Regions from separate parts of the Paraburkholderia phenazinium genome, predicted to be linked through region 3. Evidence: riboswitches for the same ligand, from Rfam matches in the RefSeq annotation. Region 3 holds a riboswitch; each other region holds the start of a gene.
The links. Region 3 has a riboswitch for cobalamin ahead of BUS06_RS19390 (TonB-dependent receptor domain-containing protein). Riboswitches for the same ligand answer to the same signal wherever they lie in the genome.

Region 1 (4,179 bases), on a different contig from region 3:
GCGCTGATGAACAGCGCTGGACAGGCGGCCATGGCTTAGAACTCGACGCCGCGCTGCGCTTTGACGTGTTGTTCGCGGTATGGGTGTTTGACGATGCGCATTTCGGTGACGAGGTCTGCGGCCTCGATCAGTCCTTCAGGCGCATGCCGTCCGGTGACCACCACATGGAGCATGTCCGGACGCTTGCTAAAGACGTCTAGCACTTCATCGAGCGGCAGATACTCGTACTTGAGTACGGTATTGAGTTCGTCGAGAATCACCATCTGATACTCGCCGCTTTCGATCATCCGGCAGGCTTCGCTCCAGCCTTTGCGTGCCGTCGCAATGTCGGCTTCCCGATCCTGCGTGTTCCAGGTATAGCCGTCGCCCATCGTGACGAAATCGCAGTTTGGCAGACTGCCCAGGAAATCGCGCTCCGAGGTATGCAGTGCCCCCTTGATGAATTGCACGACACCGAGGCGCATGCCGTGTCCGAGCACGCGCACGGCCATGCCGAAAGCCGCTGTGCTTTTGCCCTTGCCCGTGCCCGTATTGACGATCAACAGTCCTTTTTCGATGGTGGCCTGCGCCTGTTTCTTTTCATGTCCTTCGCGGCGGCGTTGGGTCATGCGCAGATGCGATTCCGTATCGGTTTTCATGCAGTCAGGTCCTGGTGGTTGGGTTCAGTCGGCGCGCCCCGGGCGCCTGCGTACAGAATTCGGCCAGGCAGGCAATTGCCACGGTGACGCCAGGCGAAGCCGTTTTGCCGGCAACAAGGCTGCCGCCGGGCGCCCCCAGCAGTGCGCAAGGTTCGCAGATGCCGTCGACGCCAAAGCGGGCCTGTACCGCTTTCGATGCCGTTGCGCGAAGCATGCCGCCCGGGCAGGCGGCGATCGCTTCACGGCTGAAGCTATGCAACATTAGCGCGTGACGGGCACAGAATGTCAGGAGGCCGGGTTCTCGCGCCTTTGAATCGATGGTCGAGATCGAGGCGATCGATTCAAAGGCGTTGGCCCCTTGCACGCCCAGTTTGCCAAGCGTCGCGAGCACGGCGGCCTCGATCGCCTCGGCCGAAACTTGCTGCCGACAGCCAATGCCGATGCTGAATTGCTTCATGTTGTGTCGTAACCGTCCGCTCGGGCCGTAAGCATATGGCGTGTCGGTTTGCAGATATCTGGCGCGCTACAATACACGCGTTGGCGGCCGCTCGCCAGCGTCGCTTCTTGACGCTGCCTCGCGGCCCAGCCTAAACTCGTTCCACTCTGGTGCCCGCCGACGCGTTATCGCGCCGGCAGTTAAACGGGAAACAGGAGGCTTGCCGCACTAGCGCGAGCCCAACCTGTGCTGCCCCCGCAACGGTTCAGCGAAAGCGTCGCTCAGGCGATGCGAAGCCGGCTCCATGTCCGCGACCAGGATCGCGGGCAATCAACCACTGCGCGAAAGATTCGCGTGGGAAGGTGGAGCGGTGCGTTCGCCAGCCCGGATACCGGCCAGAGAAGAGGTGTTGGCGCTGCGGGGATGCAGCTGGCCATCCACGCCTTCATCGCGTTCCTCTGTTGCGACCGCAACGTTCCGTATCGTCCCCACGTCCTGTTTACGTCCTGCGCCAGACGCTACCGCTCGCGTCTGTTCTGGAGCGAGTGCCCGACGAGCTGGCTCGTTTGCTTGTTTAATAACGGAGTGATCATGCAGAACCCCATGCGCAAGATCCCTGTGACTGTCGTCACGGGCTTTCTTGGGAGTGGCAAAACCACCTTGCTGCGCCATATTCTTCAAAACGCGAACAATTTGCGGATTGCTGTCATCGTCAATGAGTTCGGCGAGCTCGGCATCGACGGCGAAATTCTGCGTGGTTGCGGAATCGGCTGCGACGAAGAAGGCCGCGAACAGGCCGGCCAGCTCTATGAGCTCGCCAACGGCTGTCTGTGCTGCACCGTGCAGGAAGAGTTTTTCCCTGTGATGGAGCAACTGGTCGAACGCCGTGGCGAAATTGACCACGTTCTGATCGAAACCTCGGGGCTGGCGTTGCCGAAGCCGCTGGTCCAGGCGTTCAACTGGCCTTCGATCCGTAACAGCTTCACCGTCGACGCGGTGGTGACCGTGGTGGACGGCCCTGCCGCAGCAAGCGGACAGTTCGCCGACGACCCGCAGGCCGTGGACGAGCAGCGCCGAGCCGATCCCAATCTCGATCACGAATCGCCGTTGCACGAGCTGTTCGAAGACCAGCTCGGCTCGGCCGATCTCGTGATCCTGAACAAGACCGACCTGCTCGACGAGGCACAGCAGGCTGCCGTGGAAGCGGAGATGCGCGAGGAGTTGCCGCCCCAGGTCAAGATCGTGCGCGCCCAGCGAGGGCAGCTGGATCTGCACGGTCTGCTGGGTTTGCAGGCGGCGTCCGAAACCACGATTCATCTGCGCCACGATCATCATGGCTCGGCCGACGATCCCGATCATCACCACGACGAATTCGATTCTGTGATCGTTGAAGCGCCCGCTGCATCGCGCGAAACGATCATCGCGGCGCTGCAGGGTTTGACGGAGCAGCACACGATCTACCGCGTCAAGGGTTTTGCAGCGCTGCCGGGCACACCAATGCGCCTCGTGATCCAGGGCGTGGGCCGGCGCTTCGACAGCTATTTCGACCGGCGCTGGCGCGAAGACGAAGCACGGGCCAACCGGTTCGTGCTGATCGGCGAAGATCTCGATCAACCTGTGCTGCAGCGCGCGCTGAGCACCGCGTTGGCTACCCAGGCCCAGCAGTCCTGATCCGTTATGCATCTGCTACGCACCGTTCCGGGCGGTTTTGTCGACGATACCGAAGGCGTCATCCGGATCGATCAGCGACCGGCTGAGATCGTGGTGCTGAGTTCGGCCGACACGACGCTGGCGCTGTTGGCGAGCGTGGTGCCGAGGCTCGGCGCCGGCTTCCCGGAGATCCGGCTCACCAATGTCAGCTTTTTGCGGCAGCCTGCATCGGTCGATTTTTACGTCGACGATGTGCTCCAGCATGCGCGTGTGGTGGTCGTCGACCATCTGGGCGGCGAAGCCTACTGGCCTTACGGTATCGAGCAGCTGGTCGAACTGGCCGAACGCAGGAAGCAGGTGCTGGTGATGTTCTCGGGCGACCTTCAGGAAGACCCGCACCTGCTCGCGCGCAGTACCGCCGATCCCGCCTTGTGCCATCAGCTCTGGCGCTATCTGCGCGAGGGCGGCCCGCTCAATGCCGAAGCCTTCTTGCGCTGCATCGCTTATCGCGCGCTCGGCTGGGGCAGCGAACCGGCCGCGCCGCGCGTGTTGCCCGCTGCCGCGCTTTATCATCCTGAGCACGATACGCCGAGCATCGCCGACTGGCAGGCGCGCTGGCGCCCCGGTGCGCCGGTGGCACTGATCCTGTTCTACAAGGCGCATTTGCAGGCGGCCAATACGCGCGTGTTCGATGCGCTGATCGAGGCGCTCGAGGCGCAAGGCGTGAACCCCTTGCCGCTCGCCGTGACTTCGCTGAAGGATCGAGTGAGCCTCGCTGTATTGCGGCAGTTGAGCGTCGAGCATCGGGTCGCGCTGGTGCTGAATACCACCGCGTTTGCCGTCTCTTCGATCGATGCCCCGGATGCCTTTGCTCTCGCGGGCGATGCACCGGTGCTGCAGGTGATCCTGAGCGGCGGGAACCGCGAGACGTGGCTCAAGGACAATCATGGCCTCAATGCGCGCGATATCGCGATGCATGTGGTGCTGCCCGAGGTCGACGGCCGCGTGATTACGCGAGCGATCAGTTTCAAGGGACTCGACTACCGCTGCCCGCATACCGAGGTCGACGTGGTGCGCTATCAGCCCGATCTCGAGCGCATCGCGTTCGTGGCCGAGCTGAGCCGGCGCTGGTGCCGGTTGCGCACGCTTGAGAATGCCGACAAGCGGCTCGCGCTGATCCTCGCGAATTACCCCGTCAGCGAAGGGCGGATCGGCAACGGTGTCGGACTCGATACGCCGGCCTCTGTCCTTACGATCCTCGCCATGTTGCGTGACGAGGGTTACCGGCTCGACCCATTGCCGGCCGATGGCGACGCCCTGCTGCGCACGCTGACTCAGGGTGTCACCAACGACCCGGTTGTGCGCGACTTGCGTCCTGCCTTGCAAAGCCTGGCGTTGGCCGACTATCGCCGCTATTTCGAGCGTCTGCCTGCCGAGGTGCAAGCCGCGCTCAAT
Region 2 (4,179 bases), on a different contig from region 3:
CGTTATATGGTCGGAACTCGGCGCGCCATAGTACCGCGCGGCATCGGCGAGCAGGCCATCGCCATCGTCGGGCAGGCGGCGCCATATCTCGGCAGGAATGGGCGGGACCGGATAGGCGTGCGGATTGATACCGGTCGACAGATCGAGCCACGCATCAAAACTGATACCGTAGCGCCGGACGGCTTCGCGCAGATTGCCACCATGCACGATTGCGCCAGGGACGAGTGTAGGGTTGGGTGAAATCATGTCGTGATTGTATCGACAGGGGTGACGCACCGGTGGCAATGGGATAATCGTAAACCGTGTGATGCCTCTCGCACCTCTGCAAATTGCGTTGTGTGCACCAACTCATCCATTTTTGATCGAGCCTCAGTTTCCTGATGACTGTTCCGAACGATTTCGCACCGGCTGTGCCTGGCGGCACCCTGATGATCCAGGGTACAACCTCCGATGCAGGCAAGAGCACGCTGGTCGCCGGTTTGTGCCGGTTGGTGTCGCGCCGCGGCGGACGGGTAGCGCCGTTCAAGCCACAGAACATGGCGCTCAACAGCGCAGTCACGATCGATGGGGGCGAGATTGGCCGCGCACAGGCGCTGCAGGCGATTGCGGCCGGCATTCCCGCGCATACTGACCTGAACCCGGTGCTCCTCAAGCCGACCAGCGATCGTGGTGCGCAGGTGATCGTGCATGGCAAAGCACGAATGAATCTTGATGCGCGCGCCTATCACGACTATAAACCGCTGGCCTTCAAGGCCGTGCTCGAATCTTACGCGCGCCTGCAGCAGCAGTACGACACGATTCTGGTGGAAGGGGCGGGCAGCCCGGCGGAGATCAATCTGCGTGCGAACGATATCGCCAATATGGGCTTTGCTGAAGCGGTCGATTGCCCGGTGCTGTTGGTGGCCGATATCGATCGCGGCGGTGTGTTTGCGCATTTGCTCGGTACGCTCGAATGCCTGTCCGAATCCGAACGCGCAAGGGTCTGCGGTTTCGTCATCAACCGGTTTCGAGGCGATCCAGGTCTGCTGCAGCCTGGGCTTGACTGGCTGGAGGCACGTACCGGCAAGCCGGTACTGGGGGTGGTGCCGTATCTGCACGGATTGGCGCTCGACGCCGAAGACATGCTGCCGCGTGTGGCGCATAGCGGTGCGGCCGATGCCGTGCAGTCTCTGCGGGTGGTCGTGCCGGCATTGCCGCATATCAGCAATCACACGGATTTCGATGCGCTCCGCGCGCACCCGCAGGTCGATTTCAGCTATGCGCTTGCGGGTATTCCGCCGCCGCCCGCGGACCTGGTGATTTTGCCCGGCTCCAAGAATGTGCGTGGAGATCTGGCCTGGCTGCGCGACAACGGTTGGGAAGAAGTGCTGCGTCGGCATTTGCGTTATGGCGGCCGGGTGATCGGTATCTGCGGAGGCATGCAGATGCTCGGCCAATCGGTGAACGACCCGCACGGCGTGGAGGGCCAGCCGGGTACCACGAAGGGTCTCGGCTGGCTCGATTACGAGACCGTCATCACACGCGAGAAGATGCTCAGGAACGTCACGGGCGCCCTGACGCTGAACGGTTCGCCGGACGTTTGCGGCTACGAGATTCACATGGGCGAAACCCACGGCCCCGCGCTTGATGCGCCGGCGTTGTACCTCGTAGCGGATCAGTCGGACGGGGACGGTACACGTCCCGATGGTGCAATGTCGGCTGACGGACAGATTCTCGCCACTTATGTGCACGGGCTGTTCGACACGCCGGCCTCCTGCAGTGCCTTGCTCGCGTGGGCGGGGCTGGCCGGTTCGCAAGCACTCGACTATCCGGCGTTGCGGGACGCGTCGCTCGACCGGCTCGCCGATACGCTCGAGGAGCACCTCGACCTGGCTCGGGTGTTCGCCGCTATCGGCAAGCGTGCGGACGCGTCACGCTGACTCCAGCCGAGCCAGCTCGACTGAGCGCTTATTGCGCATGCAGATGCGCTTCGAGTTTGTCGTAGCCCTTGATTCGGTAAATCAGGAACGACAGGACCCAGGAGACGATGAAGATGCCAATGATGACGAAGCCGAGGTTGTTGAAATTCTCGTTCAGCGTATCGACGGTCTGCCAGAACAGGCCCTTTTGCCTGATCTGGTCGGCAATCATCCCCAGCGCCTCGATACCGCCTATCACGACCGCGACGAGCACAGAGACCAGCGTGATCGTGAGGTTGTAGTAAAGCTTGCGGATCGGTCGCACGAACGCCCATTCATAGGCACCAAGCATCAGGATCCCGTCGGTGGTGTCGATCAGTGTCATGCCTGCGGCGAAGAGTACCGGAAACACCAGCACGATCCAGATCGACAACCCTTGAGATGCCTGGTGTGCCGAGATGCCGAGCAGGCTGACTTCGGTCGCGGTATCGAAACCCAGGCCGAACAGAAAGCCGAGCGGCAACATCCACAATGAGTTCGATACAAGCTTGAACAGCGGCCGGAACATCCGTGCGAGCAAGCCGCGACTGTTGAGCAGGAGGTCGAGATCTTCCTGATCGTATGGCTCACCACGCTTTACTTTCTTGAACGCCCGCCATACGCCGCGTAGGATGATCAGGTTCATGGCCGCGATCAAAAACAGGAAGATCGCTGAGACGCTGGTCGAGACTATGCCGCCGACGTTTTGCCAAGATTCGAACCGGCTTTCGAGCGCAGAGGCTGTAGCAGCAACCGCTGCCGCTACCAGCAAAACCACGGCCGAGTGACCGATGGCAAAGAAGAAACCGACCGTGACGGGGCGCCGGCCATCCTGCATCAGTTTGCGTGTGACGTTATCGATGGCGGCGATGTGATCGGCATCGACTGCATGGCGCAGACCGAAGCCGTAGGCGACCAGGCCGGTGCCCAGCAACAGCGGGTGACCGTGGAAGGCTATGAAGGCCCAGATCCAGCTACCGACGTTGAATAAAGCGAGGACGCTGTAGATGGCAATCAGCCGATAGCGCAATGCGTCAGTTGGAACTGACCTTGAGTACGTGATGGACATGCAAGAATCCTGAGGTTCGGGCTGTCCTTACAGCAGGTATCCATTCGCGCAAACGGATACTTGGCGACTCGGACATCCCCGTCCGATCCGGCTGAGCAGACCTCGGTCGATGGCAGGTCTCCTGACTAGCACGTCACGATCCGGCACCGACCTTCCCGGTTACCCAGTGGTCAAGCATGGTGTGGACTCGGCGCTTACAGTTGCGGGGGCAGTCGCAGACTTGAGCAGAGCGCTCTCACTGCGTTCCCGTTTAATCCCGGTGAGGGGAACCATCAAGGCGCAAGAGTACAGAAGGCTGCCGGAGGGCGTCAATCTCCGCTTGAATCGCGGTTCGGACGGAGGGATCTTTCCCTTTCCAACGATTTTTGTTCAGAACGCCTCGCCGCGGAACAAGGCGGCGGCGAATACCGGATTCGACGGCCAGTAAGCGTGCATGTAGGTTGCGACGATTGCACCGTGCCGATAGAGGGCTTCCCCGCTGGTTGCGCCTTGCGGCCGAACCGCGGTCGTAACCGGTGCGAGCGGCGTGTTCAGCTTCGAATAGTGGAACGTGTGTCCGGTCATGACGCCGTGTCGTCCTTCGATCTGTTGCATGGCCAGTGCCGCGAAGCGGGTCTGCATGCTGGCCTCGCCGGGCAGCAGGCCGAGCATCGGGGTAGAGGCACCGTGCACGTCGATCAGTCGGTCTAGCAGATAGAGCATGCCGCCACATTCGGCGATCAACGGCTTGCCGGCTGCGGCGTGTGCGTGAATCGAGCCGGCACTGCATTTCCGGTCCACCAAGGTCCGGGCATGGAGTTCCGGGTAACCGCCGGGAAGATAGAGGGCATCGGCAGCCTGAGGTAGCGGTTCATTGGCGAGCGGCGAGAAATACGCGAGTCTCGCGCCGAGTGCTTCGAGCAGTGCGAGATTGGCTGGGTAGATAAAGGAAAAGGCCGCGTCCTTTGCAATTGCGATCAGCCTGCCGTCGAGCAGGCGTGGCAGGCTGTTACGCGGTGGCGCCTCGAAGTCGATGGCCGGCGGCAGTTCGGCCAGCGGCGTTGTGGCGAGCGCATCGGCAACCTGGTTGAGGCGTGCATCGAGATCCGCGATTTCTGCGGCCTGGTGCAAGCCGAGGTGCCGGTCCGGCAATTCGATCGAGTCGTTGCTGTTCAGATGTCCGCACCAGCGCAG
Region 3 (4,179 bases):
CAGGGCGTCGAGCCGTGAGGTGGCGTCCAGCTCCACGAGCTTCGCGATTGCGGAAGTTTCCATCATGACGCGCACTTCGTAGAGGTCTTCGAAATACTTGAAGTCGAACGCGCGGACCTGCCAGCCGCTCTTGAAGTTGACATCCACGTAGCCTTCGCGCTGCAGCCAGAACAGCGCCTGCCGGACCGGTGTGCGGCTGACCTGCATACGTGTTGCGATATCGCCTTCGCTGAACTTGTCGCCTGGCAGCAGGCGGAAGTCGAAGATATCGGCCTTCAGTTGCGTATAGATTTGCGCAGCAAGGTTGCTGGCGCTTTTCGCCGACGCAGTCGGCGCGCTGTTGTCCACCATCAGTATTTCCAGGTGCGTGAGGGGATGCGGCTAGCTTGTTCCAACGGCAACGGAAGATCGCGAGCTTGGATCATGATACGCGGCTTGCGATGGAATGTTTGGACGATTCCGGCGCGCAATGAGAGAAGCTAACGCGCGAGCCAGGCAGCCCAGCCGCCGAATGCCGTGATGTCCTGCGCATCCTGCAGGGCGTAAGGCTCGCAGATGAAACCCTTCACCTGTCTGCCGTCCGCGAGCGTTACAGTGCCGATGCCAAGTGGTGCAGGGACGCCAGCGACGAAAGAACCAAATGCAGTCGCCGGCACGTCCCAGAGTTCCAGCTGAATCGGTGCGCCGCTTTCGGAACGCAGCAGCCCTGGTTTCGGCGGAGTCGTGTTTGCGAGCGAGAAGAGACGATAGTTGCTCGCGGTCGTCGTGCTCTCCGCGAAGCTTGCGCCACGACTCGTCAGTTCATGGTTGAGCGGCATGCCGCGCAAATGGGCACCGACGACGGCGACGCGAATGGTGTCGCTCGCCGCGCTGCGTTTTGCCTCAGGCGCTGGTTGCGCGGCACCGGACTGCGCGGCACCCGACTGCGCAGCCTGCGGCATTCCAGTCGCTCCACGCGGCAGCCCGGTGGCCCGATGCCATTGCGCCGCAAAGTCAGCCAGCGCGCGTTCCCGCCACGCCTCGCCAATGAAGGTAATCCCAAACGGCAGTCCGTCTTCGCGGAAGTTTGCCGGCGCGGCCACTGCGCTCCAGTCGAGCAGATTGACAAAGTTGGTGTACTTGCCGAGATTGCTGTTCAGACGTACCGGATCCGCCAGCAGTTCGGCGATCCTGTAGTGGGCTGGGGCTGTCGGCACGACGAGGGCGTCGAACTGCGCCAGCATCGAATCGGCGCGGCGTTTGAGATCGGCGAGACGGTAGATCGATTCGAAGGTGTCGGTGGCGGAGAATTCCTTGGCCTTGAAGATGATGTCGCGCACAACCGGGTGAATGTCGGCTTCGTTCGAGCCAGCAAAGTCGCGAATCGCCGCATAGCGTTCCGCTACCCATGCGCCGTCATACAGCAGCGCAGTGACGTCGTCGAAGAGCGAAAAATCGAGCGGCACGCAGATCGCGCCGCGCGCTTCAAGGTGTGCCACGGCGGCCTTGAAGGCTTGCGCGGACAGTTCATCGCCGAAGAATTCCGGCTGTGACGGGACCGCAAAACGCGGCGCGGCGGGAACGCGCCACTGAAGCGCGGAGGCGGGCGTTTCGCGGGACAGACCGTCGGCCAGATCGAGCGAGGCGGCCAGGTCGTACACGAGCGCGGCGTCGTCGAAAGTGGTCGCGAAGACCGACACGCAGTCGAGCGTGCGGCATGCCGGCACCACGCCTGCATTGCTAAACGCGCCACGAGTAGGTTTGATTCCGACGATATTGTTGAGGCCCGCAGGGACGCGTCCCGAGCCGGCCGTATCCGTGCCCAGCGAGAAAGGGACGATGCCGCGCGCAACTACCGAGGCCGACCCCGAACTCGAGCCGCCCGAGATGTACTCGGCGTCGAAGCTGTTGGCCGGGATGCCGTAAGGGGAGCGCACGCCCACGAGGCCGGTCGCGAACTGATCGAGATTGGTTTTACCAATGACGATTGCGCCGGCATCGGTCAGCCGCTGCACGACCGTCGCGCTGCGCCCTGGCGTATAGGCGAAGGCAGGGCAGGCGGCTGTGGTCTCGAAGCCGGCGGCGTCGATATTGTCTTTCGCGGCGAATGGCACGCCATAGAGCGGCAGCTTCGTCAGATCGCCACCCACCGCGGCCAGCCTGCCCTCGAGGCCCGCGAGCTGCGCTTCAAGCACTGCTTGCGTCACGGTCGATATCCATGCGGGGTCATCTTCGGGCGTCAGTCCGTGGACCAGTTCGCCAAGCAACTGGGCGGGCGTCGCACCGTCCCGATACGCTTCCTGCCAATCCGAAATTGTCCATCCGCGCATCTCGTATTCCCTCTTGTGTACAAGTTCAGGGGAATTGTACTCAAGACTCATGCCAACCGCGCGGGGAGGCTGTCACGCCTTTTCAGGGCAGGGCGATACAGGCATGGACGCCATGCCCGAGCCGTTCTCGGATGCACCCGTCTGGCGCGAAACGCCCGATCGTTGGGCGTCAGAACCGCGCTGGTGCGATGTTGCAATGACGCGTCGATTGGCGGGAATTATTCCGGTCCCCGTTAGATTCGCAAGTAGAATGCGCGCAAACGACTCGTGGAAGCTGGTGCAAATCCAGCGCGGTCGCGCCACTGTGACCGGTTTCAGTCCGAACCGGAAGTCAGACCTCGGCGTCGTTGTCTACTATTCAACTGTGGGGCGCGCTATCCCCAGGATTCCAATAATGAAGCTTCGTCATCTCATCATCAGCTCCGCGCTGACGGCTATCGCTTGCCAGATCGCCCACGCCGACGACTCGTCGTCAACCCAGGATCAGGCCGTCGCGCAAACCACGCTACCGAATATCCTCGTCACTGGCGACACGCAGCATCTGCCGCAATCGTTCGATCAGCGATACGCCACGACCCAGGTTCTGACTCGCGCAGATCTCGACCGTCTTTCGCCCATTGACCCAAGCATCACGCAGGCGCTCGCTACACTGCCCGGTGTGACCGTTGCGCAGAACGGCGGCCCAGGTTCGCTTGCGTCCGTCAGCATCCGTGGCTCGGCGGGAAATCAGGTGGCCGTGTTTATCGACGGCATCCGGGTCGGTTCCGCGACCAGCGGTCAGGCCGAGTGGGCTGATCTGCCGACCTCCGCATTCGACCGCGTGGAGGTGATCTCCGGTCCGGCAGCCGCTTCGTTCGGCGCCGATGCGATGGGTGGCGTGATCCAGCTCTTCACGAACCACGCTTCCAATCAGCCCAATCAGACCACGGTGTCGGTGGGCGGCGGGTCGAACAAGACCTTCGATACGCAGGTCCGCACATCGGGCTCGGTCCCGTCCACCGGCGCGCTCTCGGCGTTGAGCGGGCTGACCTACTCGCTCGGCTTGCATGACTACAACACGGCGGGGATCGATGCGACGCAGCCGGTTGTCTTCGGTCACGAAGACGGCCGTAACCCGTACCATGCACAGGACGTGGATGGACGCCTGGGTTACGCGCACAACAACTGGTCGCTCTCCACGTTCTTCCTGTATCACCGCTCGGATCTCTCCTACGATGACGCGGGCGGCGACGACCGGCAGGCCGATTATCAGCTGACGACGGGCGCCGCGTTCCATCTGGATATCACGCCGTTCACGCAGCTCGATCAGTCGGTCGGCTACGCCACGGACCGCGAGTTCCTGTATACGAATACGCCGGGCATCCCATCCGATGAGATCGACTCGACGCGCCTGAGCACGTCGACCTCGCTGACGCATCAGGAGCGTGGGCCCGCGCTGTTCAACCTGCCGCTGTCCGGCGAGACCAAGCTTGCCTACGACTTCTCGCGCGAGCAGGCCTTCCTGCCATACGACATTCCGTCGGGTGTGCCGACGCGCGACGATTCAGCGGTTTCGCTGCATCAGTCGGCGACGCTCGGCCCGTTGACCGTGTTCCTGGCAGGCCGTCACGAGATCATCGAGGGGCAGTCGGTCAATACCGGCAACGTTGCCTTGTCTTATGCGATCACGCCGGTTTATACGGCGCGCGTTTCGTATGGCAATGCGTTCCGTCTGCCGACCTTCGACGACCTGTACTATCCGGGCTACGGGAACCCAAACCTTCTGCCGGAGCGCAGCGATACGGTTGAGGCGGCGCTGGATGCCGCCACGTCGTTCGGGACCTTCACGGCGGCGGTGTACGACACGCGCGTTCACAACCTGATCGAATAC

Region 1: linked by a shared signal. The riboswitch ahead of cobW (cobalamin biosynthesis protein CobW) and the one ahead of BUS06_RS19390 (TonB-dependent receptor domain-containing protein) in region 3 are both predicted to bind cobalamin.
Region 2: linked by a shared signal. The riboswitch ahead of BUS06_RS28970 (HoxN/HupN/NixA family nickel/cobalt transporter) and the one ahead of BUS06_RS19390 (TonB-dependent receptor domain-containing protein) in region 3 are both predicted to bind cobalamin.

What each region holds. Positions count from the first base shown of each region.
Region 1 covers NZ_FSRM01000002.1:2,030,553-2,034,731, forward strand. Annotated here, with positions in the region: gene BUS06_RS28975 (cobyrinic acid a,c-diamide synthase CobB) at 1-32, opposite strand, end outside; gene cobO (cob(I)yrinic acid a,c-diamide adenosyltransferase) at 36-638, opposite strand; gene BUS06_RS28985 (cobalamin biosynthesis protein) at 643-1,095, opposite strand; cobalamin riboswitch at 1,226-1,488, shown strand; gene cobW (cobalamin biosynthesis protein CobW) at 1,666-2,745, shown strand; gene cobN (cobaltochelatase subunit CobN) at 2,752-4,179, shown strand, end outside.
Region 2 covers NZ_FSRM01000002.1:2,025,911-2,030,089, forward strand. Annotated here, with positions in the region: gene cobD (threonine-phosphate decarboxylase CobD) at 1-246, opposite strand, end outside; gene BUS06_RS28965 (cobyric acid synthase) at 381-1,919, shown strand; gene BUS06_RS28970 (HoxN/HupN/NixA family nickel/cobalt transporter) at 1,948-3,006, opposite strand; cobalamin riboswitch at 3,101-3,295, opposite strand; gene BUS06_RS28975 (cobyrinic acid a,c-diamide synthase CobB) at 3,376-4,179, opposite strand, start outside.
Region 3 covers NZ_FSRM01000001.1:4,330,976-4,335,154, reverse strand. Annotated here, with positions in the region: gene BUS06_RS19400 (GntR family transcriptional regulator) at 1-351, opposite strand, end outside; gene atzF (allophanate hydrolase) at 480-2,309, opposite strand; adenosylcobalamin (AdoCbl) riboswitch at 2,569-2,658, shown strand; gene BUS06_RS19390 (TonB-dependent receptor domain-containing protein) at 2,704-4,179, shown strand, end outside.